One region of the Rhizobium sophoriradicis genome, then DNA from elsewhere that is predicted to be linked to it. Evidence: predicted binding sites of a transcription regulator. Region 1 holds the regulator's gene; each other region holds the start of a gene.

Region 1 (7,945 bases):
TAGTTCTTGTAGACGCGGTGGCCGAAGCCCATCAGGCGGAACGGATCGTTCTTGTCCTTGGCGCGGGCAATATACTCAGGAATGTGGTCGACCGTGCCGATCTCCGTCAGCATGTTGAGCGCTGCTTCATTGGCGCCGCCATGCGCCGGGCCCCAGAGGCAGGCGATGCCGGCGGCGATGCAGGCGAACGGGTTGGCGCCCGACGAACCGGCGAGGCGGACCGTCGAGGTCGAAGCATTCTGCTCGTGGTCGGCATGCAGGATGAAGATGCGGTCCATGGCGCGCGAAAGCACCGGATTGACCACATATTCCTCACACGGAACGGCAAAGCACATGCGCAGGAAGTTCGACGCATAGTCGAGGTCGTTCTTCGGGTAAACGAAGGGCTGGCCGATATGGTACTTGTAGGCCATGGCGGCAAGCGTCGGCATCTTGGCGATCATGCGCAAGCTGGCGACCATGCGCTGGTGCGGATCGGTGATGTCGGTCGAGTCATGATAGAAGGCCGACAGCGCGCCGACGCAGCCGCACATGACGGCCATCGGATGCGCATCGCGGCGGAAGCCGGTAAAGAAGCGGCTCATCTGCTCATGCACCATGGTGTGATGCGTGACGCGATAGTCGAAGTCCTTCTTCTGCGCTGCCGTCGGCAGTTCGCCGTAGAGAAGCAGATAGCAGACCTCGAGGAAGTCGCCATGTTCGGCGAGCTGCTCGATCGGATAGCCGCGGTGCAGCAGAACGCCTTCGTCGCCATCGATATAGGTGATTTTGGATTCACAGGATGCGGTCGAGGTGAAACCCGGATCGTACGTGAAGGAGGCGGTGTTCTTGTAGAGAGCACCGATATCGATGACGCTCGGGCCGATCGTGCCGCTTTTGACGGCGAGGTCGACTGATTTGTCACCGATTTTTATTGTTGCGCTTTGATCCGTCATGCTGATCCTCCGAAATGTCGGTGGCGCCACAAAAGCGCCATAGGGGTTAAGCGTCCTTTGCGATAGCTATATGATCGCGAGGCTAATGCCAAGTTACCGTGACGCCATTTTGTGCATTGCGGCATCACCTTTTAGGCACTGCAGCGATGAGCAGCACGCATAGCGGAAGCCGATGATTCAACTGATCTTTTCGCGCTCGCAATTTTCGCCCGTATTTCAATCGATTATTCTTGCCGGATGAGCTCGGAGGTTGCATTCTGGGCCCAGGGTGAGGTCATTTTGGGCGGCGCATGCAGGAGTTGACGACAGTCGAATTGCGGCCGCAAGCAGGCGTCGGCCTTGCCGATCCCGTCGCGTTTCCGGCTCCTGCCGTGGGATCGCGGCCGGCAAAAACGCAGTCTGCGGTGCCATTGCGCCACCGGCTGACGACCGCGGTCGCACAATTGCTGCGCGCTGCCGGCCGTTTGCTCAGCGAGGAGGCCGACCACGGCCGCCTGCTCCTGTTCTCGCCGGTCTTCCTCGGCGCCGGCGCGGCATACTGGTTTCTTGCTGCAACGGATTTTCCGCTCCTTCCATCGTTGCTCTGCCTGTCGGTGCTGATGCTTGCGGTGCTCGTCGCCGGCCGCAGCCGGCCGGCCTTGCGGGCAACCTTTATGGCGCTTGCCCTCGTGGCATGCGGCATGCTCTGTGCGCAGCTCGAAAGCTGGCGGGCGTCGACTGTCATCCTCGATTCATCCGTGACAACGACGGTGACGGGCCGCGTCGAGCGGCGCGAAGGCGACGATCGCGGGCGGTGGCGCTATGTTCTTGCGGTCACCGGCACCGAGGCGCCACAGGTGAAGCGGCCGCCGAGGCGCATAACCGTGATCGCCCGCGGCGCCGATGCGTCCTTCGAGATCGGTGACGTCATCACCGGCCGAGCACGGTTGACGCCGCCGGCGGGACCGGCGCTTCCCACCCTCAACGACTTTTCCTTCGGTGCCTATTTCGATGGCATCGGGGCCAACGGCTTCTTCTACGGCGCGCCCGAGAAAGTCGATTCGCAGGCAGGCCCGCAGCCTGCGAGATCGACGTCCGAAGCTCTGCTCGAATGGCTTTACCAGTTGCGCAGCGGCATCGGCGATCGCATACGCTCGATTCTGCCCGGCGACACGGGCGCTTTTGCCGCTGCTCTGGTGACCGACGAGCGGCGCGCCATCTCGAAGGAAACGACGGAGGCGCTGCGCCAGTCCGGCCTTGCGCATATCGTGGCGATCTCGGGCCTCAACATGGCGTTGTCGGCCGGCATCTTCTTCGTCGGTTTCCGGATGCTGCTCAGCCTCGTTCCTGGTGTCGCCCAAGCCTATCCGACAAAGAAGATCGCCGCCGCCGGCGCGCTCATCGCCGTCACGGCCTACTTCCTGATCTCAGGATTCGGGGTTTCGGCCGAGCGCGCCTTCATCATGATGGCGATCATGCTGATTGCCGTCTTCTTCGATCGGCCGTCGATCAGCCTGCGCAATGTCGTTCTCTCGGCGCTCGTCATCATCGCCATTTCACCCTCCGAAGTCTTGGGTCCGAGCTTCCAGATGTCCTTTGCCGCGACTTTGGCACTGGTATCGGGCTACCAGCTGTGGAAGGAGCGGCGCGTCCGGGAAAACCCGTTGCTGAAGCTGCCGGTGCTGCGGCTGGTCGTGGCGGTCGCCGGTTTCTTCGGCGGCGTCTTCCTGACCTCGCTGATCGGCGGCTTTTCCACGGCGTTGTTTGCGGTCGAGCATTTTCATCGCCTGACAGCTTATGGCCTGCCGGCGAACCTTGCGACGATGCCGATCATCTCCTTCATCGTCATGCCGGCCGGGCTGCTGGCGATGTTGCTCATGCCATTCGGCCTGGACGCTCCGCTCTGGACGGTGGTCGGCTTCGGCCTCGATCTGGTGATTGCGGTCGCCAAGACGGTGTCCGCCTGGGGCGGCGATATCGACCTCGGCCGTTTGCCCGCCTGGTATTTCGCGGTGGCCGTGGCAGGCTTTCTGCTGCTGACGCTGCTCCGCACCCGATTGCGCCATGCCGGCACATCGATCCTCGCCGTCTCGACGCTTATCGTGCTGATCCTGCCGGGTTCCCGACCGCCGGATCTGGTGATTTCCGAGGATGGTGGTCTGGTCGCGCTCGTCGCGACGGCGGCAATGGCTTCCAACCGTGAAAACCCGCCGGACTTCATCTTCGACCAGTGGCAGAGAGCGCTGGTCCTGCCGACGCACCACCCGCCGAAGATGCTGGATGGCCCTGCCATCCCGCCGCAGGGTGAGGACCGCCGCCTCAGGCTTTCCCGCGATCAGCAGAATGAGGCGAGGACGGCAATGATGGCCGCCGCAGCCGGCGGTGAGGCAAATCGTTTTTCCTGCGTCAAGAAAGCCTGGTGTATCGCCAGGCTCGGCAATGGCCATGTCGTCGCCGTCATCGACAATGCCGCCTATCTCGGCCCGGCCTGCGACGCCAGCGAGATTGTCGTGACCGCGGTGCGCCTGCGTTTCGACCGCTGCCACTCGGGTGCGACACTCTTCACCGGCGAGACGCTGCGCAGGACCGGTTCCGTCGAATTGCGTTTTGCGCAGACAGGCCCCGAGGTCGCAACCGCATTCGATACCTTGTCGCGTCCATGGATGCGCCATCGCGCCTATGATTGGCGCAAAGACGCTTTTACCGAATCAGCCCCGTTGGCTGTCAGTGATAGCGGCGAATGAGGCCGACCAGCTTGCCCTGCACCTTGACCCGGTCAGGCCCGAAGATGCGGGTCTCGTAAGCCGGGTTGGCGGCTTCGAGGGCGATCGAGGCGCCCTTGCGGCGAAAGCGTTTCAGCGTCGCTTCCTCGTCGTCGACGAGCGCAACGACGATATCGCCGGGGCTTGCGGTGCTGCCGTTGCGGATGATCACGGTGTCGCCGTCGAAGATCCCGGCGTCGATCATCGAATCGCCCTTGACCTCCAGCGCGTAATGTTCGCCCGAGCCGAGCATATCCGCAGGAACGACGATGTCGTGCGTATTGTTCTGGATCGCCGAGATCGGCACGCCGGCGGCGATCCGGCCCATGACCGGCACGGAGACAGAGCTGCCGTTGTCGGCGATCGGCTTTGCGGCAGCGGGGGCGGCGACCGGCTGGGGCTTGCCGAGGCTGCCTTCGATAACGCTCGGTGAAAAACCGCGGCGCGGCTGAAGACTGGGGCTATAGGCCTCCGGCAGCTTGATCACTTCCAAGGCCCGGGCCCGGTTCGGTAGGCGGCGAATGAAACCACGTTCCTCCAGCGCCGTGATCAGGCGATGAATGCCGGATTTCGAGGCGAGATCCAGGGCATCCTTCATCTCGTCGAAAGAGGGAGGAACGCCGGATTCCTTCATGCGCTCATGAATGAAAAGGAGAAGCTCCTGTTGTTTGCGCGTGAGCATCGACGTCAGACCCCTGATTGAAACAAATCCAGAACGGACCCTATATGTTCCATATGTGTTCCGCAAGTAGCTAAATTTCCGTAAAACTTCGCGCCAACTCGTCCAGATTTTTATTTTCATTCGCCGGATTGGCGCACATGTCTTGCATTGGGAATGGGGCTGTCGCACATCTCTTTGACGTGTCAGGAGGGGTCCTATGATCGCACATTCCGCCAAGCCGCACCCGCTGGATCATGTCGTGCTGCCCGTCGTCAATATCGATCTGGCGCGCGAAAGGCTCGGGAAGCTCGGCTTTACCGTCGCCGCCGATGCGCGCCATCCGTTCGGAACGGAAAATGCCTGCGTCTTTTTCGCCGACAAGACCTATATCGAGCCGCTCGGCGTGGCGAGCGTCGAGGAGAGCGAGGCGGCGGCCCGTCAGGGGAATGTCTTCATCGCCCGCAATCGTGCCTTTCGCTTCCGCTGCGGCGAGGAGGGGCTTTCGGCGCTGGCCTTCCTCACCGAGGATGCCGGCCTCGATCATCGGCGATTCGTCGGCAACGGCGCGAGTGCCGGCGAGATGCTGCAGTTCAGCCGGCCGATGCGGATGCCAGACGGTTCCGAAAGCGTCGGCAGCTTCAAACTGGCCTTTTCAGGAGATCTGCGCGCGCCCGACTTCTTTCTCTTCACCTGTCAGCGCATCAACTCCTTCCCGGCCGATCGCGCGGCGCTGGAGGCGCATGCCAACGGCGTGACGGGCATTGCCGAGATCGCGCTTTGTGCGCCGGAGCCGGTTGCGTTTGCCGCCTTCGTTGGTCTTGCGGTCGGGCAAACGGCGGTGGAAAAAACCGGTTTCGGTATGAATATCGCGGCATCGAATGCCAAGATCAGCCTGATGACGCCGGAAGGGCTGGAGGCCTATTTCGAGCTTGTCGTCTCCTCCGCCGATCGTGGTCTGCGCGGCCGGGCAATCCTCTTCACCGTTACCGATCTTGCCGTGACAGAAGCGCATTTGGCTGCTAACGGAGTGACATACACACGCAAGAACAATCGCATTCTGGTGAAGCCCACGCCCGGGCAGGGCGCGCTTTTTGCCTTCGAGGAACCACGATGAGCACTGATACCAATTCCGAGGTCAAGATCGGCGAAGGCGAAGGCCAGGTCACCTTTTCCAATACCGGCCGCCTGTCGCTGATTGCCGGCCCCTGCCAGATGGAGAGCCGTGATCACGCTTTCATGGTCGCCGGCACGCTGAAAGAGCTCTGCGCAAAGCTCGGCATCGGCCTCGTCTATAAGAGTTCCTTCGACAAGGCGAACCGCACCTCACTCTCGGCCGAGCGCGGCATCGGGCTTGAAAAGGGCATGCAGGTCTTCGCCGACCTGAAGCGGGAATTCGGCTTTCCCGTCCTGACCGACGTCCACACCGCCGAGCAATGCGCCGAGGTGGCGGAGGTGATCGACGTTCTGCAGATCCCTGCCTTCCTATGCCGCCAGACGGATCTTCTGATCGCTGCCGCCAAGACGGGCCGCGTCGTCAACGTCAAGAAGGGCCAGTTCCTCGCCCCCTGGGATATGAAGAACGTTCTGAAGAAGCTCAATGCCAGCGGCAATCCGAACGTGCTGCTGTGCGAGCGCGGCGCCTCCTTCGGCTACAACACGCTGGTTTCCGACATGCGCTCGCTGCCGATCATGGCGGCGATGGGTGCGCCCGTCATTTTCGATGCGACCCATTCAGTCGCCCAGCCCGGCGGGCAGGGCGAGTCCTCCGGCGGCCAGCGCGAATTCGTCGAAACGCTGGCGCGCGCAGCCGTGGCGACGGGTATTGCCGGTGTCTTTCTCGAAACCCACCAGGACCCTGACAACGCTCCGTCCGACGGCCCGAACATGGTCTATCTCAAGGACATGCCGCGGCTGCTTGAGAAATTGCTTGCGTTCGATGCGGTTGCCAAGGCTTGACGTTCAACAGGTTGACATGATCGTGGTTTAGGCCACTTCAGAACGCCGGTACGAAGGCTGGAAATTGCGGCATTGTAATTTGCACGCCTTCGATTATGACAGGCTTCGAACGATTGATCACCCACCGAGCAGGAAGAACCCATGACTGCAATCACCGATATCATCGCCCGCGAGATCCTCGATAGCCGTGGCAACCCCACCGTCGAAGTCGACGTCTATCTCGAAGACGGCAGCATGGGCCGCGCGGCTGTTCCCTCGGGCGCCTCGACGGGCGCCCATGAGGCGGTCGAGCTGCGCGACGGCGGCAAGCGCTACCTCGGCAAGGGCGTAGAGAAGGCCGTCGAGGCCGCCAACACCGAGATCTTCGACGCCATCGGCGGCATCGACGCCGAAAACCAGATCCAGATCGACAACATCATGATCGAACTGGACGGCACGCCGAACAAGTCGCGTCTCGGCGCCAACGCCATCCTCGGTGTGTCGCTCGCCGTCGCCAAGGCTGCCGCCCAGGCCTCCGGCCTGCCGCTCTACCGTTATGTCGGCGGCGCTTCGGCGAGCCTGCTGCCGGTGCCGATGATGAATATCATCAACGGCGGCGCTCATGCCGACAATCCGATCGACTTCCAGGAATTCATGATCCTGCCGGTCGGCGCCGATTCGATCGCCGAAGCCGTGCGCATGGGTTCGGAAGTCTTCCATACGCTCCGCAAGGAGCTTGCAGCCCAGGGCCACAACACCAATGTCGGCGACGAAGGCGGTTTCGCACCGGGCCTGAAGAGTGCTTCGGAAGCCCTCGACTTCATCGTCAAGTCGGTTGAAAAAGCCGGCTACAAGCCGGGTGAGGACATTTACCTCGGCCTCGACTGCGCCTCGACGGAATTCTTCAAAGACGGCAAATACGTGCTCGAAGGCGAAGGCCGCACGCTCGAATCGGGCGCCATGGCCGAATATCTGGCCGAACTCGCCGCCAAGTACCCGATCATCTCGATCGAGGACGGAATGGCTGAAGACGATTGGGACGGCTGGAAGGCGCTGACCGACCTCACCGGCAAGAAGACGCAGCTCGTCGGAGACGATCTCTTCGTCACCAACTCCGCCCGTCTGCGCGACGGCATCCGCATGGGTGTCGCCAACTCGATCCTCGTCAAGGTCAACCAGATCGGTTCGCTGACGGAAACGCTCGATGCGGTCAATACGGCGCACAAGGCGGCCTACACCGCCGTCATGTCGCACCGCTCCGGCGAGACCGAGGATTCGACCATCGCCGATCTCGCGGTTGCCACCAACTGCGGCCAGATCAAGACCGGTTCGCTGTCGCGTTCCGACCGTCTCGCCAAGTACAACCAGCTGATCCGCATCGAGGAGGGCCTTGGCCCGCAGGCCCAGTATGCCGGCCGCTCGATCATCCGCGGCTGATCGGATCTGATTTGAATGGCTTCACCCGCGCCCACCCGGCGCGGGTTTTTTATTGCCTGATTTTTACGGTCAACGAACGGTTAATCTCTGCGCATTATGCTGAACGAATTGGTAATGCGTTCAAGAGCATACGTGTATGTGGACAAAGCATCATAAGAAGAGAAAGCTCGGCCGCTTCGTCATTCCGGCCATGACGGTCGCCTTCCTTTCCTATTTCGGTTATCATTGCATCCATG
Region 2 (7,945 bases), 1.2 Mb from region 1:
GCCATCATCGTCGGTGCCGTTCTTGGCTATGTCTTCGACCGTTTTGTTGGCACGGCGCCTTGGGGAATGATTGTTCTTCTGCTTCTCGGATTCTGTGCCGGCGTTCTGAACGTGCTGCGTTCTGCGGGGGTGGTGGCCCATCCCCTGGACGACAAGGACGACAAGAAATAAGGACCGGTCCCGGTCCAGTGCAATGACCCCGCGTCCTGCGGGCCAAAGAGAGAGAACAAGCGGTGTCTAACGATCCGACTCATCAGTTCCTGATCCAGAAGATTGTCCCGATCGAAATCGGCGGAATTGATTTTTCGTTCACCAACGCATCGCTGTTCATGGCCGCTTCGGCTGCCGTTGCCGCAGGCTTTCTCTATTTCGCGACCTCGAACCGCGCCATCGTGCCGGGCCGTTCGCAGTCGGTCGCGGAAATGTCCTATGAATTCATCGCCAATATGCTGAAAGAAGGCGCAGGCAAGCAGGGAATGAAGTTCTTCCCGCTGGTCTTCTCGCTCTTCATGTTCGTCCTGACGGCGAACCTGCTCGGCATGTTCCCCTATTTCTTCACGGTGACGAGCCAGATCATCGTCACCTTCGCGCTGGCGCTCCTCGTCATCGGCACGGTCCTGGTCTACGGTTTCTATAAGCACGGCTTTCACTTCCTGAACGTCTTCGTGCCCTCGGGCGTGCCCGGCCTTCTGCTGCCGCTGGTCGTCCTGATCGAAATCATTTCCTTCCTGTCCCGTCCGATTTCGCTCTCCGTTCGTCTATTTGCAAACATGCTCGCCGGTCACATCACGCTGAAGGTGTTCGCAGGCTTCGTTGCCTCGCTTGGAGCCCTCGGTGCAGTCGGTATCGGCGGAGCCGTTCTTCCCCTCATCATGACCGTCGCCCTGACCGGTCTCGAGTTCCTCGTTGCCTTCCTCCAGGCTTACGTCTTTGCGGTGCTGACTTGCATGTACCTCAACGACGCGATCCATCCGGGCGGGCACTAAGGATAACGACATCGACGTCAAAGGGCGTCAGTCATTCGCCGCAACAACCATTTCAAAGGAGTTCAACATGGAAGCGGAAGCAGCAAAGTTCATCGGTGCAGGTCTGGCTTGCTTTGGTATGGCCGGTACGGCTCTCGGCCTCGGCAACATCTTCGGCAACTACCTCTCCGGCGCTCTGCGCAATCCGTCTGCCGCTGACAGCCAGTTCGGCCGTCTGGTATTCGGCTTCGCCGTTACGGAAGCTCTGGGCATCTTCTCGCTGCTCGTCGCTCTCCTCCTCCTCTTCGCCGTCTGATTTCGGCGGATAGATGGATCACGGCCTGCGACCGCAAGCCGTGATCCTTTGCATTTGCAGTCCACCTGGAGGTGAGCATGTTTTTTGTGACCCCGGCTTACGCTGAAGAAGCACCGGCGGCAGCGACCGGCACGGATGCGCATGGCGCTCCGGCCGCAGGCGAGGTCCATACCGAGACCGGCGTAGCCGAAGGCGAACACGCCCGTGGCCCGTTCCCGCCCTTCGATTCGACGACCTTCTCGTCCCAGCTGTTGTGGCTGGTGATTACGTTCGGCGTCTTCTACCTCCTTATGCAAAAGGTCATCGCGCCGCGCATCGGGGCCATCCTCGATCAGCGCCACACGCGCATCTCCCAGGACCTGGAAGAAGCAGGCCGGCTGAAGGCGGAAGCCGATGCCGCCGTCCAGACCTATGAAGGCGAATTGGCCGCAGCACGCGCCAAGTCGAATGCGATCGGCTCCGCCGCGCGCGACGCCGCCAAGGCCAAGGCCGAAGAGGAACGCCGCACTGTCGAGGCGAGCCTGTCGGAAAAGATCAAGGCTGCCGAAGTCCGCATCGCCGACATCAAGGCGAAGGCTTTCGCCGATGTTGGCACCATTGCCGAGGAAACGGCGGCTGCCGTCGTCGAACAGCTGATTGGCGGCAATGCTGCCCAAGCTGATGTCGCCGCTGCCGTCGCGGCCGCCAAGAAGGAGGCTTGATCGATGGAATTTCACCTTGACGCGACTTTCTTCGCCTTTGTCGGCCTCGTCCTTTTCCTGGCACTGGTTGTCTACCTGAAGGTTCCCGGAATGATGGCGCGCTCGCTCGACGACCGCGCCGACCAGATCCGCAACGAGCTGGCCGAAGCCAAGCGTCTGCGCGAGGAGGCCCAGCACCTGCTCGCCGAATACCAGCGCAAGCGCAAGGAAGCGGAAGCCGAGGCGGCGCACATCGTTGCTGCCGCTGAGCGCGAAGCTGAGATGCTGACTGCCGAAGCGAAGAAGAAGACGGAAGAATTCGTCGCCAATCGCACGGCGCTCTCCGAGCAGAAGATACTGCAGGCCGAGGCCGAAGCGATGAAGGCGGTCCGTTCCGCCGCCGTCGATCTGGCGATCGCGGCCGCTGAAACGGTGCTCGCCAAGAAGGCGGATGGCAAGGTCCAGTCCGAACTCTTCGGCAATGCCGTCGGCCAGGTCAAGACGCGGCTCAACTGAGCGGTATCGAATGGAATGAGGAAAAGGCCGGGCATGTCCCGGCCTTTTCTTGTTATGACGCTTCTCTCGGAGCCATCCCGGGTGTGTGATGCTGTTGTTTTGATTGGCGCGTATGGCTGCCCCTCACCCTAACCCTCTCCCCGTTTTACGGGGAGAGGGGACGTGCCACACGAGAGGCGAGCGGGGGACGGAGCGCGTGCGGCATATCCCCTTCGCCCCGCGCGCGGGGAGAAGGTGCCGGCAGGCGGATGAGGGGCAGCCCTCGACAATTCACGGCGTTCTATTTGAGCCGACCTATTCCGGTATCAACTCATCCGTCTCGGGTCCGTCCTCGCCCTTGCGCAACGGCCGGAAGCTCATTCGGTGCAGGGAGCAGGGGCCGTGTTTCTCGATGCCGGCGCGGTGCTGCGCCGTGCCGTAGCCGACATGCGCGGCGAAGCCGTAATCCGGAAAGACATTGTGGGCGCGCGCCATCATCCGGTCGCGCGTCACCTTGGCGACGATCGAGGCGGCGGCGATCGAGACCGAGCGGGCATCGCCCTTGACCACGGCCTGCCCGGGGCAATCGAGGCCGGGCGGCACGTCGAGCCCGTCCGTCAGCACGTAGCTCGCCGGAACGGCGAGGCTGCAGATGGCGCGGCGCATAGCGTCGAGGCTTGCCTTGCGGATATCCGTCTCGTCGATTCGCGTCGAGCTGGAAGAGGCGATCGAGACGGTCGCGGTCGCGAGAATCTGCACGAACAATTCCTCGCGCCGCTGCGCCGAAAGCTGCTTGGAATCGTTGAGGCCCTCGGGGATGCGCTTCGGGTCGAGGATGACGGCGGCGGCGACGACCGGTCCGGCGAGCGGCCCGCGGCCGGCCTCGTCGGCGCCGGCGACCGGCCAGTGGCCGGCCTTGCGGGCTTTGAGTTCCAGGCGGAAATCCGGCACGAGCGGAGCCGTGTCGAAAAGCAGGGGAGAATCGGGTGGCGTGCGAGGTCTCATGCGGCTGAACCTCGCACGCCAACCCGATTTCCCGCAAGTCCCCGGATCAGGGCGGCGGGCCGGGGACGGTCCGGCGGATGGTGGCGGTCAGGGCCATCCGCGGGAATTGCGCTCGGGGCTCGAAAACAGGGCGGTTTTTCGAGGCCGATGCGCAAATTCTTTAAATCAGAGCAGCGACAGCTGTACGCCGCTGCCACCTGGCGGCACGAACAGGTCGTCGCGCAGCGGCAGACCGCGTCGCGTCAGGCCGAAACGCCTCGCCGCCATTTCGAAGCGCCGGGCGATCTGCCACGCATAGGGACCGGCGCCCTTCATGCGCTTGCCGAATTCTGCATCGTAATCCTTGCCGCCGCGCATTGAGCGCACCAGCGACATCACATGTCGGTAGCGATCGGGATAATGCTGCAGCAGCCAGTCGCGGAACAGCGGACTAACCTCGAGCGGCAGCCTCAGGATGACATAGCTCGCCTCGACGGCGCCGGCCGCCTTGGCCGATTCGAGGATGCGCTCCAACTCGTGATCATTGAGCGCCGGGATCAGCGGGGCGGCCATCACGGCCGTTTGGATACCCGCTTCCGACAGCGTGTGAATGGTCTCCAGCCGACGCGGCGGCGTGGCGGCGCGCGGCTCCATCGTCCGGGCAAGCTTACGGTCGAGCGTGGTCACGGAGATGCCGACGCGCACCAGGTTCTTCGCCGCCATCTCCTGCAGAATGTCGAGATCCCGCAGGATCATTGCTGACTTGGTGACGATCGAAACCGGATGGTTCGCCTTGTTCAAAACCTCGAGAATGCCGCGCATGATGCGCCATTCCTTCTCGACCGGCTGATAGGGGTCGGTATTGGTGCCGATCGCGATCGCCCGCACCTTGTAGCCCGGCTTGGCGAGCTCCCGCTCCAGCAGCTTTGCCGCATCCGGCTTGGCGAACAGCTTGGTTTCGAAATCGAGCCCCGCCGAAAGTCCCATATAGGCGTGTGTCGGCCGGGCGAAACAATAGATGCAGCCATGCTCACAGCCGCGATAGGGATTGATCGAACGATCGAAAGCGACGTCGGGCGATTCGTTGCGGGTGATGGCCGCGCGCGGCTTTTCGATCTGGACCTCGGTCTTGAACGGCGGCAGCTCTTCCAGCGTCTGCCAGCCGTCGTCAAAGGTCTCGCGCTGCAGCGCCTCGAAGCGACCGGTCGGGTTCAGCCCGGCGCCGCGCCCGCGGCGCCGGTCGACCTCGACCCTCAGCCCGGAGGATACGATCATCGCATCGGCAATATCTGCCGTATTGGCAGGCGCGAATGCGGCCTGCCCTGCCAAGGACTGCTCTCTCATCGGATTCTCCCGCGGCGGGAAGCGATCGCCTCCGCCCGTTTTGCTGATTAAATTCCTATCGGCAAAATGAGAACAATGCAAGAACAAAATACGGAAAACCCCGCTGGCAAAAAATTGTGCGACGCATTATGACTAGACAATGTTGACGGTTGTTCTCGAGTGTCAGGATCAGGAATCCGAGCTGGCCCAGACCTTATCGGTCTTGGTGGCAGGTGCAGTGGAGGGGCTCGTCGGTGATGTTGTCGTGCTCGATCACGGCTCACGCGACGGCACCTCGCGGGTCGCCGACGCCGCCGGCTGCCGGTTTCATTCGCAGTGGGATATCAGGGACATCGTCGCTTCCGCCCGCGGCGACTGGCTGCTTTTCGTCGAGCCGGGTGCACGCCCGCAGGCCGGCTGGATCGACGAGATTGCCGAATATATCGCGCTCAACAAGTTGCCGGCCCGCTTCACCGCCTCGCGCGGTTACCGGCGCCCGTTTTTCGAGCGCGTCGGCCGCGCCGCGCCGCCGCTGGAGCTTGGTCTGCTGATGCCGAAAAGCCAGGCGCTTTCCGCCGCCAGGAGCGGCATGCGCCTTGCCGACTTCGTCAAGGGTCAAAAGCCGCGCAAGCTCGCGTGTGAATTGATTCCTTCCTGGGTGGCGCGCGCTGCGCGTTAGCATACCAGAAGCTGCCCCTCACCCTAACCCTCTCCCCGTAAAAACGGGGCGAGGGGACGTGCCCTGCGAGACGTCAGCGGGGAACGGAGAGGTTGCGACATGTCCCCTTCGCCCCGTTTACGGGGAGAAGGTGCCGGCAGGCGGATGAGGGGCCAGTCTAGGAACGACGGCGGCGATCGCACTCTCCCACCGATCGCGCAGAAGATAGCGCCCAATAAGTTTTCGCGCTATAATCCTCCCATGGCGCCGCCGAAGCGCCTCGCTTCGCAACGGATGGCCATGGAATGCCGGTGGACGGCGGAACAGGTCAGCGAAAATCTCCTCTTCTGCCGGGTTCCCGGCGAGAGGAGGTGCGTCGTGGTACGCGGTATGGTTTACGGCCTGGCGGCCGTCATATTGCCGACATTGATAATCGCGCATCCACATTCGGCAGCGTCGCAGACGATGCTCAGTTGCGCAGGCCGATCCGACGTCGTCAAATTCCTTGATAGGAATTTTACTGAAAAGCTCACCGCAGTCGGATTGATAAACCAGAACTCCGTTCTTGAGGTTTATGCCGCCAAAAGCGGAACCTGGACGCTCGTCGTCACCGATGTCCACGGCATAAGCTGCATCCTGCTGTCAGGGGACAGCTGGGATTCGATGCCCGCCTTGCCTGGCCTTGCCACATAAAAGCCGTCCGCTCTTTTGCCGGCAGTCTACTTCGTTGCGCCGCGTTTCAGGTGCTCGTCGAGCCGCGGCATGATTTCGACGAAGTTGCAGGGCGTGCTGCGGTAGTCGAGCTGCCCCTTCAGAATACCGTCCCAGGCATCCCGGCAGGCGCCGGGCGAGCCCGGCAGGGCGAAGATGAAGGTGGCATTGGCGACACCCGCCGTGGCGCGCGACTGGATCGTCGCCGTGCCGATTTTCTCGTAGGAAATGCGGTGAAAGACCGCGGAAAAGCCGTCCATACGCTTTTCGAACAAGGGCTCCAGCGCCTCGGGCGTCACATCGCGACCGGTAAAACCGGTGCCGCCTGAGGTGATGACGACATCGATGTCGTCCCGTTCGGTCCAGGCCTTGACCTGCGCGGCGATTTTGTCCCGGTCGTCAGGCACGATCGCCCGGTCGACCAGCCGGTGCCCCGCTTCGGTGATCCGCGCCGCCAGCGTGTCGCCGGATTTGTCGGTTTCCGGCGTGCGGCTATCCGAGACCGTGAGGACAGCGATGCCGACGGCGATAAACGGCCGCTTTTCGTCCAGACCTGCCATTACATGCCTCCCGAAACCGTTTCCGTCGCCTGGACATACCAGTCGGGCCGATCGCCGTGAAGAGCTGCAGCCGCCTCTTGCGCAGCCGCCATTGTCGAAAAGATCCCGAAACAGGTGGCGCCGGAGCCGGACATGCGGGTGATGAGCGCGCCCTGGGCCTGCAGCATCTGCGAGATCACGGTAATCTCCGGCACCAGTTCGCGCGCCGGCGGTTCCAGATCGTTGCGGGCCGCGCCGATCGCCGTAAGCCAGCCGTCAGTCCCGGACAGACCGCGGGCGAGATGCAGAGCCGGATTGTTCTTGCCCGCCAGCCGGCGGAAGACCTCGGGCGTCGATACGCCCTTCAGGGGATTGGCGAGCACCATGGCAAAGGCCGGCAGATCAGGCACGACTTCGATTCTTTCGCCGATCCCACGGGCAATCAGCGGTCGGCTCTCAAGGCACATCGGCACATCGGCGCCGAGCTTCAGCGCAAGGCTGGCAAGGGTCTCCACCGGCAAGTCCATGCCCCAGAGCCGCATCAGCCCGCGCAACGTCGCGGCCGCATCGGCCGAGCCGCCGCCGATGCCGGAAGCGATCGGCAGGTTCTTTTGAAGGTGAATATGCACAGGAAAGGCGAGGGCACCGAGCTGCTCGCGCAGGAGATCGCGTGTCCGCAGCACCAGGTTGGTGCCGTCGCCGGCAAGCGTCTCGCCGAAAGGGCCCGACAGCGTGAAAGCGTCGGCCTGCGCAGGCAGAAAGCCCAGCCGGTCGCCGCAATCGGCGAAAGTCACCAGCATGTCGAGCAGATGATAGCCATCTGCTCGCTGGCCGGTCACATGCAAAGCGAGATTGATCTTCGCGCGCGCCATTTCGGTGACGCCGAAAGCCTCGGCCAGGCCCTCTTCAGGCATGCTCCGCGCCCGTCAGGATTTCTTGTCGACCGGCGGCGGGGTGACGGGCGCCGGATCCGGCTGCTTCTTGTCGGCCGCCTTGGCATCGTCGCTCGCAGGAGGCAGGCCGTTGGCGACCTTGTCCTTGATCTTCGGAATTTCGGCGGCTTCCGGCTCGGAGGCTAGCGCCCGGTTCCACTGATAGACGGCCTCGAGCTTGCGGCCGACGCGCCAGTAGGCGTCGCCGAGATGGTCGTTGATCGTCGCGTCGCCGGCCTTGATCTGTGCGGCCCGCTCCAGCTCGTCGACGGCATCGTCGAAGCGGTTGAGGCGGAAATAGGCCCAGCCGAGCGAATCGATGATGTAGCCATCGTCGGGGCG
Region 3 (7,945 bases), 360 kb from region 1:
TCCTGCGCAATCTTTCCGAAAAGGTCTCCTGGCGCTTGAAGAAAGGCGACATCGCCGGCCGCACCGTCGTGCTGAAGATGAAGAGCGCCGACTTCAAGACGCGCACCCGCAACCGCAGGCTCGAGGACCCGACCCAGCTGGCCGACAGGATCTTCCGGATCGGGCTCGAGCTGCTCGAAAAGGAGACGGACGGCACGAAATTCCGCCTGATCGGCATCGGCGTCACCGATCTCGGCGACGCCGCCCGCGCCGACCCGCCCGATCTCATCGACCGGCAGTCGGGCCGGCGGGCAGCGGCCGAAGCAGCGATGGACAAGCTGCGCGACAAGTTCGGCAAGGGCACAGTCGAGACCGGCTATACCTTCGGCAGCAAGCGCGATCACTGAGGTGTCGCCCGGAACTGCGCAGCGGTTCGGGGGTAACGACATGCGTTAAATCACAGCGCTGAGGCTGTTACCCCGGCTGCCGTTCGGCCTATCAAATCTTCCTTAAACTTCGTCCCATAATGTGCCGGACCAGTATTGCGTATGGTTGGGTATCATGGTCTCGCGTTTCGTCTTCGGCCTCGGCTTGCTGTCGGCCACCGCACTCGTGCACCCTGCTTTTGCCGCGGATGCACGCACGCTGCAGATCTTCGTTTCGAAGGACAAGCAGTCGCTTGCGGTCTATGACGGCACCGAGGTCGTCGCGACCTCGAAGGTCTCGACCGGCAAGGACGGCCACACGACGCCGAGCGGCATCTTCTCGGTGCTGGAAAAGCAAAAATACCACGAATCCAATCTCTATTCGAACGCGCCGATGCCCTTCATGCAAAGGCTGACATGGTCCGGCATCGCGCTGCACGAATCCAATTCGGTGCCGCGTTATCCGGCCTCGCATGGCTGCGTGCGCATGCCCGGCGCTTTCGCAAAAATGCTCTATGGCATGACCGGCAACGGTATCCCCGTCATTATCAGCGATGGCGAGCTGGCGCCGCAGCCGATCGACCACCCCAACCTCTTCCGTCCGGAGACATCGGTGGCGATGCCGCTGCTTTCGGATGTCGAATTGCGGCCCTCCATGCCAGACAGCCCGCAAAAGCCGGTGCAGGTGGCGATGAACGACACGGCGGCCATGCCGATGCCGGTAGCGGCGCTGATGCCAAAGCCCGAAATCGAGCCGCCATCCGAGCCGATCAGCATGCTGATCACACGCCGGACGCTGCGCGAGACGGTGATCGACATTCAGACCCTTCTCAACCAGCTCGGTTTTTCAGCCGGCGATCCGGACGGCTTGCTCGGCCCGTCGACCGTGCAGGCGGTCACTGCCTTCAAGACGCTGCGTCCAGCGGAATTTGCGGGCGACAGAAGCCTAATCTCCGACAGGCTGCTCAAAGCCGTCTATGCCGCGGCCGGCAAGGGCGAGCCGCCGAACGGCGTCATCATGGTGCGGAAGGCGTTCAAACCGGTGTTCGAGGCGCCAGTGACGATCACCGATCCGGGGCTGGCGCTCGGCACGCATTTCTTCACTTTGCACGCGGTCGATGAAAAGGCCGGCACGGCGGACTGGCTCGGCATCACCCTCGAAAACAATCTCTCCCGCGAAACGATGAAGCGGCTCGGGATCAGCAATCAGGAAAGCTCGATTGTCACCGGCAAGCCGATTGCCCGTTCGCTGAGCAGGATTACCATCCCGGACGAGACCCGCCGCAAGATCGACGCGCTGATCGCGCCCGGCTCGACGCTGACGATCTCCGATACCGGCCTCGGCACAGAGACCGGCGAAGGCACGAATTTCATAACGATCACGCGGGGCTGATGCGATCAACCGGGCTGATCAGACAAGCTCGACGTCGACCACTCCGGGGGCGGCACGAAGAGCGGCGGCGATCTCCGGCGTGATGCGGTATTTCTCCGGCAGCGCCACTTCGACCTCGCGCTTGCCCTCTTCCTTGATGACGATGAAGGAAACCAGGCCGTCGCCCTTGGCGTTCAGATGGCCGGCGACCATTTTCAGCGGTCCGGAATCTCTGATATAAACGCGTAGCGCCTTCTGCATCTGGAGCGACTTTTCCTCCAGCGACTGGATCGTCTGGATGCGCAGACCGATGCCCTCCGGCCGCTCCTCGCCGGTCGCGGTCAGCAGGAAGGATTTTCCGGACTCCAACATGTCGCGGTATTGGTTCAGCATTTCCGAAAACAGCACGGCCTCGAACTGGCCCGACGAATCCGAAAAGACGATGATGCCCATCTTGTTGCCGGTGCGGGTCTTGCGCTCCTGCTTGGAGATGACGGTGCCGGCAAGGCGCGCATTGGACGCGCCCTGTTTGATCGCTGCGGAAAATTCGGCAAAGGTCTGCACCCGCATCTTCTGCAGGATATTGCTGTAGGAATCGAGCGGGTGGGCGGTCAGATAGAAGCCCAGCACCTGGAATTCCTTGAGCAGCCGCTCCGAGGCAAGCCAGGGCGAAAACGGCGGCAAAGCAATCTTCTCGGGGCCCGAGGTGAGCGTGCTGCCGAAAATATCCGACTGGCCGCTCAGCTTGTTTTCCTGGGAGCGCTGGGCATAGCCGAGGATACGGTCGAGCCCGGCTGAAAGCTGGGCGCGGTCGGTGCCGAAACAATCGAAGGCACCCGCAAAGATCAGGCTTTCCAAGACGCGGCGATTGACCTGGCGCGGATCGATGCGCAGGCAGAAATCCTCGATGCCGGCGAACGGCTTGTCGCCGCGCACCTCGACGATATGGTCGACGGCGGATTCGCCGACGCCCTTGAGGGCGGCGAGCGCATAATAGATGCGGTTGTCGCCGGTTTCGAACTGGCGGAAGGAGGTCTGCACCGACGGGGCGATCACCTCGATGCCGAGGCGCTTGGCGTCCTGGCGGAAGTCATTGACCTTTTCCGTGTTGGACATGTCGAGCGTCATCGAGGCGGCGAGGAATTCGACCGGATAATGCGCCTTCATATAGGCCGTCTGGTAGGAGACAATGGCGTATGCGGCGGCATGCGACTTGTTGAAGCCGTAATTGGCGAACTTCGCCAGCAGTTCGAAGATATTGTCGGCTTGCGGCTTCGATACGCCGTTCTTGACAGCGCCATCGACGAAGCGTTCGCGCTGCTGGTCCATCTCGGCCTTGATCTTCTTACCCATGGCGCGGCGCAAAAGATCGGCCTCTCCGAGCGAATAACCGGACAGCACCTGGGCGATCTGCATCACCTGTTCCTGATAGACGATGACGCCCTGGGTTTCCTTGAGCAGGTGGTCGATCATCGGATGGATCGATTCCAGCTCTTCGTCACCGTGCTTGCGGGCATTGTAGGTCGGGATGTTCTCCATCGGGCCCGGACGATAGAGCGCCACCAGCGCGATGATGTCCTCGATGCAGTCCGGCTTCATGCCGATCAGCGCCTTGCGCATGCCGGCACTTTCCACCTGGAACACGCCGACCGTTTCGCCGCGTGACAGCATCTCGTAGGTCTTCTTGTCGTCCAGCGGAATGGCCGCAAGGTCGACACTGATGCCGCGCTTGGCGACGAAATCGACGGCGACCTTCAGGACGGTCAGCGTCTTCAGGCCAAGGAAGTCGAATTTGACGAGGCCCGCCTGCTCAACCCATTTCATGTTGAACTGGGTGACCGGCATGTCGGAGCGCGGATCGCGATACATCGGCACCAGCTTGGACAGCGGCCGGTCGCCGATGACGATACCGGCGGCATGGGTCGAGGCATGGCGGTAAAGCCCCTCGATCTTCTGGGCGATATCGAGCAAGCGCGCGACGACCGGTTCCTTCGCCGCCTCCTCCTGCAGCTTCGGCTCCTCCTCGATCGCCTTGGAGAGCGGCGTCGGATTGGCCGGATTATTCGGCACAAGTTTGCAAATCTTGTCAACCTGGCCGTAGGGCATCTCCAGCACGCGGCCGACGTCGCGGAGTGCTGCGCGGGCCTGCAGCGAACCGAAGGTGATGATCTGGGCCACCTGCTCGCGGCCGTACTTGGCCTGGACGTATCGGATCACCTCTTCGCGGCGGTCCTGGCAGAAGTCGATGTCGAAGTCCGGCATCGAGACGCGTTCCGGATTGAGGAAGCGTTCGAACAGCAGCGAAAACCGCAAGGGATCAACGTCGGTGATCGTCAGCGCGTAGGCGACCAGCGAACCGGCGCCCGAACCGCGGCCGGGACCAACCGGAATGTCATGCTGCTTGGCCCATTTGATGAAGTCGGCAACGATCAGGAAGTAGCCGGGAAAGCGCATGCGCTCGATGACGCTGAGCTCGAATTCCAGCCGCTCGCGATAATCCTTTTCCTCATAACCCGGCGACATGCCGAGGGTCGAAAGCCGCATGTCCAGCCCTTCGACCGCCTGGCGGCGCAATTCGCCCGCCTCGGCGCGTTCGGCCTCCTCGGCGTCGTCGGTCGCACCCGTGAAGCGCGGCAGGATCGGTTTGCGCGTCTTCAACACGAAGGAGCAACGCTTGGCGATCTCGATCGTGTTCTCCAGCGCTTCCGGCAGATCGGCAAAGAGCTTGGCCATCTCGGCCCGGCTCTTCAGATAATGATCCGGCGTCAGGCGAAAGCGGCTGTCGTCGGAGACGATGGCGTTATGAGCAACCGCCATCAGCGCATCATGGGCGTCGTAATCGTCGCGTGTCGGAAAAAAGGCCTCGTTGGTTGCGACCAGCGGCAGGTCGTGGGCATAGGCGAGCCCGACGATCTTCTGCTCGTGGCGTTTGTCATAGGTGCCGTGCCGCTGCAATTCGACATAGAGCCTGTCGCCGAAGAGACGCTTCAGCATGAGCAGCCGCGCTTCGGCCTGGGCGGGATGACCATCCCGGACGGCCGCATCGACCGGCCCGGTCAGGGCGCCGGTCAAGGCGATCAGCCCTTCCGTGCCGGCGTCCTCCAGCCAGGAGGCTTTGATATGAATGGCCTGGTTGCTGTCGCCGCCCAAATAGGCGCGGCTGACGAGGTCGACCAGCCTTTCGTAACCGGCCTCCGTCGCGGCGAGAAGGACGATCGACGGCAGCTTGACCAACGCCTGCTGGCCGCCACGCTTTTCGGTCTCCAGCCCGTCTTCCATGTCGATCGAGACTTGGCAGCCGATGATCGGCTGCAGTCCCTCGTCCATTGCCTTCTGGGAGAATTCCAGGGCGACGAACAGATTGTTGGTGTCGGTGATCGCGATGGCCGGTTGGCTGTCGCCGGTCGCCTTGTAGAGGATCTTCTTCAGCGGCAGTGCGCCTTCGAGAAGCGAATAGGCGGAGTGGACCCTCAGGTGAATGAAGCCCGGCGTGCCGCCGATTGCCTCACCCGTCGAACCCTTTACCGTATCCGCCATGACATCACTTCCCAATCACCGAATGAATCGGACGCATTGTCGGCATGGAGGGCGATGATGTCCAGAAAGTCCGGCGTCCGAACCGCATGATGACCATGCAGTCCCCTGAAAAATTTAGATCGCGATGACGATGAGTGAGAAGCTGGCAACGAACATTGCGATGGAGGTGAATGCTGCGATATCACGGATCATGTCAGTCATTTGGCTCTCCCTTACTCGTTATGTTTTCAATTTGTTCGATCTATGTTCTGATGTCAACAGGAATCTTTTCCTTCCTCCTTGCGTTTGACAAACACTCCAGCGATGCAGCGATTCGGTGGCAGCTTCGGTGACGGGCTTGAGATGCCGAGCCACGGCTTCGCAATCCCCCGTGCCGCAAACAAGGTGGACACATTTCGCCGACGACAAAGGCTCCTGGTATTTGTTCTGTTTATGTTCTGGTTATCCTGCTATATCCCTACTGGCGAGTCAGGAGGAGGATCCTATGCCCGAGACTGCGATGCTGAACGAATTGGTCGTCGAAGCCAAAGCTGCCAGCTATGTCGGCGGCGGCGTGCCGCGCCCGCCCTGCCGGCCGGGGTCTCACGATATCGGCTACGAGCGCGGCGACTGGCGCTATCTCGACAGTTATTTCGGCGGCACCGATTTTGCCGGACAGGAGGTGGTGTGGTTTGCCGACGAGCCGATCTGGGCGATGAATTATTTCGGCTGGGTCATTGCGCCCGATCTCATCGATGCAAGCGCAGCTGGCACAGTGATCAAGGCGGCGCTTTCTGCCATGTACCGGCAGGGCCGGTTTCTCGGCGGCATGGAATTCGACCATCCGCTCGGCCGCTATATCGATCGCAGCGAAGGCGGCTGTGAACGGTTCAGCGGTCATGAATGCATCATGATCGACGGCCGGAAGGCTTACGCGCTCGACTATCGCGGCGGACTGATCATCCCCTGACGGAGCCGGAAGCGGGTCGCTTCCAACCCGCCGCCAAGACGCGTCATCTCTTCGTCTTTTTCCCGGAACCGCTGCGCATGTCCAGGCGACATCGATCAGAAATCGACGACCTTGCCGTCGGAGATCGTCACGCGCCGATCCATGCGGCGGGCGAGTTCGTGGTTGTGCGTGGCGATAAGGGCGGCGAGGCCGGACTGGCGCACCAGGGCCTCCAGCGCGTCGAAGACGTAGCTTGCGGTTTCCGGATCGAGATTGCCGGTCGGCTCATCGGCCAGAAGCAGGGTCGGTGCATTGGCGACGGCGCGGGCGATCGCGACACGCTGCTGCTCGCCACCTGATAGTTCGGCCGGACGGTGCGAGCCGCGATGGCCGATGCGCATATAGTCAAGAAGCTGGCCGGCCCGCTCTCCGGCTTCCTTCCAGGACAGGCCGGCGATCAGCTGCGGCATCATGATGTTTTCGAGCGCCGAAAATTCCGGCAGCAGGTGGTGGAACTGATAGACGAAGCCGATCTCGCGGCGACGGATCGCCGTGCGGTTCTCGTCGCTCAGCCCGTCGCAGGCCTTGCCGTTGATGCTGACTTCGCCACCATCGGGATGCTCAAGCAGACCGGCGACATGCAGCAGCGTCGACTTGCCCGTGCCCGAGGGCGCGACAAGGGCGACAATCTCGCCTTTCGACAGCGAGAAATCCGCCCCTTTCAGGATCGAGAGCAGCGTATCGCCCTGCCCGTAATGGCGCTCGACGCCGGTAAGCTTGAGAACGACGTTGCGTTTCATGAAGGCGGCATTCCTTATTCGTAGCGCAGGGCCTGCACCGGATCGAGCCTGGAGGCGCGCCAAGCCGGGAAGATGGTGGCGATGAAGGAGAGCGTTAGTGCCATGACCACGACCGAAATCGTTTCGCTGAGATCCATCTCGGCCGGCAACTGGCTGAGGAAATAGACCTGCGGATTGAAGATCACGGTGCCTGATATCCAGGAGAAGAACTGGCGGATGGATTCGATGTTGACACAGACGAGGACGCCGAGCAGCACGCCGGCGATGGTGCCGACGATACCGATCGCCGCCCCAGTCATGAAGAAGATGCGCATGATGGCGCCGGCGCTGGCGCCCATCGTGCGCAGAATGGCGATATCGCTGCCCTTGTCCTTCACCAGCATGATGAGGCCGGAGATGATGTTCAGCGCCGCCACAAGCACGATTAGCGTCAGGATCATGAACATGACGTTGCGCTCGACCTGCAGCGCCGAGAAGAAGGTCTGATTACGCTGTCGCCAGTCGGTCAAGTTGATCTGGCGGCCGGCCGCCTCTTCCACCTTCGGCCGCAGAGCGTCGATATCATCGGGATGATCGACGAAGAGCTCGATCGACTGCACCAGCCCCGCCGCATTGAAATAGAGCTGCGCTTCCTCGAGCGGCATGAAGATGATCGAGGAATCATATTCCGACATGCCGATCTCGAAGAGCCCGGAGACCTTGTAGGATTTGACGCGAGGATTGACGCCCATCGGCGTGACGTCACCTTCGGGCGAGGTCAGGGTGATGAGGTCGCCGACGCGCAGACCCAGCTGGTCTGCCATGCGGGTGCCGATCAGCACGCCCTCGCCGGAGGCATAGCCCACCATGTCGCCGGATTTGATGTTGTCGGAGATCGTCTTGAGCTTGGTCAGGTCTTCGGCGC

What was found. Region 1 encodes LexA, which represses DNA repair genes until DNA is damaged. Its sites were predicted from a motif close to TGTTCNNNNTGTGTTCNG; they were not measured.
Region 2: a site for LexA is predicted at 4,853-4,870, ahead of N2597_RS02445 (PA0069 family radical SAM protein). Genes of this name have one in related genera too.
Region 3: a site for LexA is predicted at 5,547-5,564, ahead of N2597_RS06510 (DUF5680 domain-containing protein). Genes of this name have one in related genera too.

The regions. Positions count from the first base shown of each region.
Region 1 is NZ_CP104152.1:1,676,416-1,684,360, forward strand. Features, by position in the region: gene gltA (citrate synthase) at 1-935, opposite strand, end outside; gene N2597_RS08530 (ComEC/Rec2 family competence protein) at 1,226-3,658, shown strand; gene lexA (transcriptional repressor LexA) at 3,639-4,358, opposite strand; gene N2597_RS08540 (VOC family protein) at 4,555-5,451, shown strand; gene kdsA (3-deoxy-8-phosphooctulonate synthase) at 5,448-6,293, shown strand; gene eno (phosphopyruvate hydratase) at 6,435-7,709, shown strand; gene N2597_RS08555 (FtsB family cell division protein) at 7,846-7,945, shown strand, end outside.
Region 2 is NZ_CP104152.1:506,839-514,783, forward strand. Features, by position in the region: gene N2597_RS02415 (AtpZ/AtpI family protein) at 1-171, shown strand, start outside; gene N2597_RS02420 (F0F1 ATP synthase subunit A) at 234-986, shown strand; gene N2597_RS02425 (F0F1 ATP synthase subunit C) at 1,054-1,281, shown strand; gene N2597_RS02430 (F0F1 ATP synthase subunit B) at 1,359-1,982, shown strand; gene N2597_RS02435 (F0F1 ATP synthase subunit B) at 1,986-2,477, shown strand; gene N2597_RS02440 (ribonuclease HII) at 2,772-3,461, opposite strand; gene N2597_RS02445 (PA0069 family radical SAM protein) at 3,627-4,784, opposite strand; gene N2597_RS02450 (glycosyltransferase family protein) at 4,924-5,442, shown strand; gene N2597_RS02455 (hypothetical protein) at 5,800-6,114, shown strand; gene moaB (molybdenum cofactor biosynthesis protein B) at 6,141-6,692, opposite strand; gene N2597_RS02465 (4-(cytidine 5'-diphospho)-2-C-methyl-D-erythritol kinase) at 6,692-7,585, opposite strand; gene N2597_RS02470 (tetratricopeptide repeat protein) at 7,598-7,945, opposite strand, start outside.
Region 3 is NZ_CP104152.1:1,313,446-1,321,390, reverse strand. Features, by position in the region: gene N2597_RS06525 (DNA polymerase IV) at 1-386, shown strand, start outside; gene N2597_RS06520 (L,D-transpeptidase family protein) at 541-1,797, shown strand; gene dnaE (DNA polymerase III subunit alpha) at 1,816-5,313, opposite strand; gene N2597_RS06510 (DUF5680 domain-containing protein) at 5,798-6,262, shown strand; gene N2597_RS06505 (ABC transporter ATP-binding protein) at 6,358-7,041, opposite strand; gene N2597_RS06500 (lipoprotein-releasing ABC transporter permease subunit) at 7,056-7,945, opposite strand, start outside.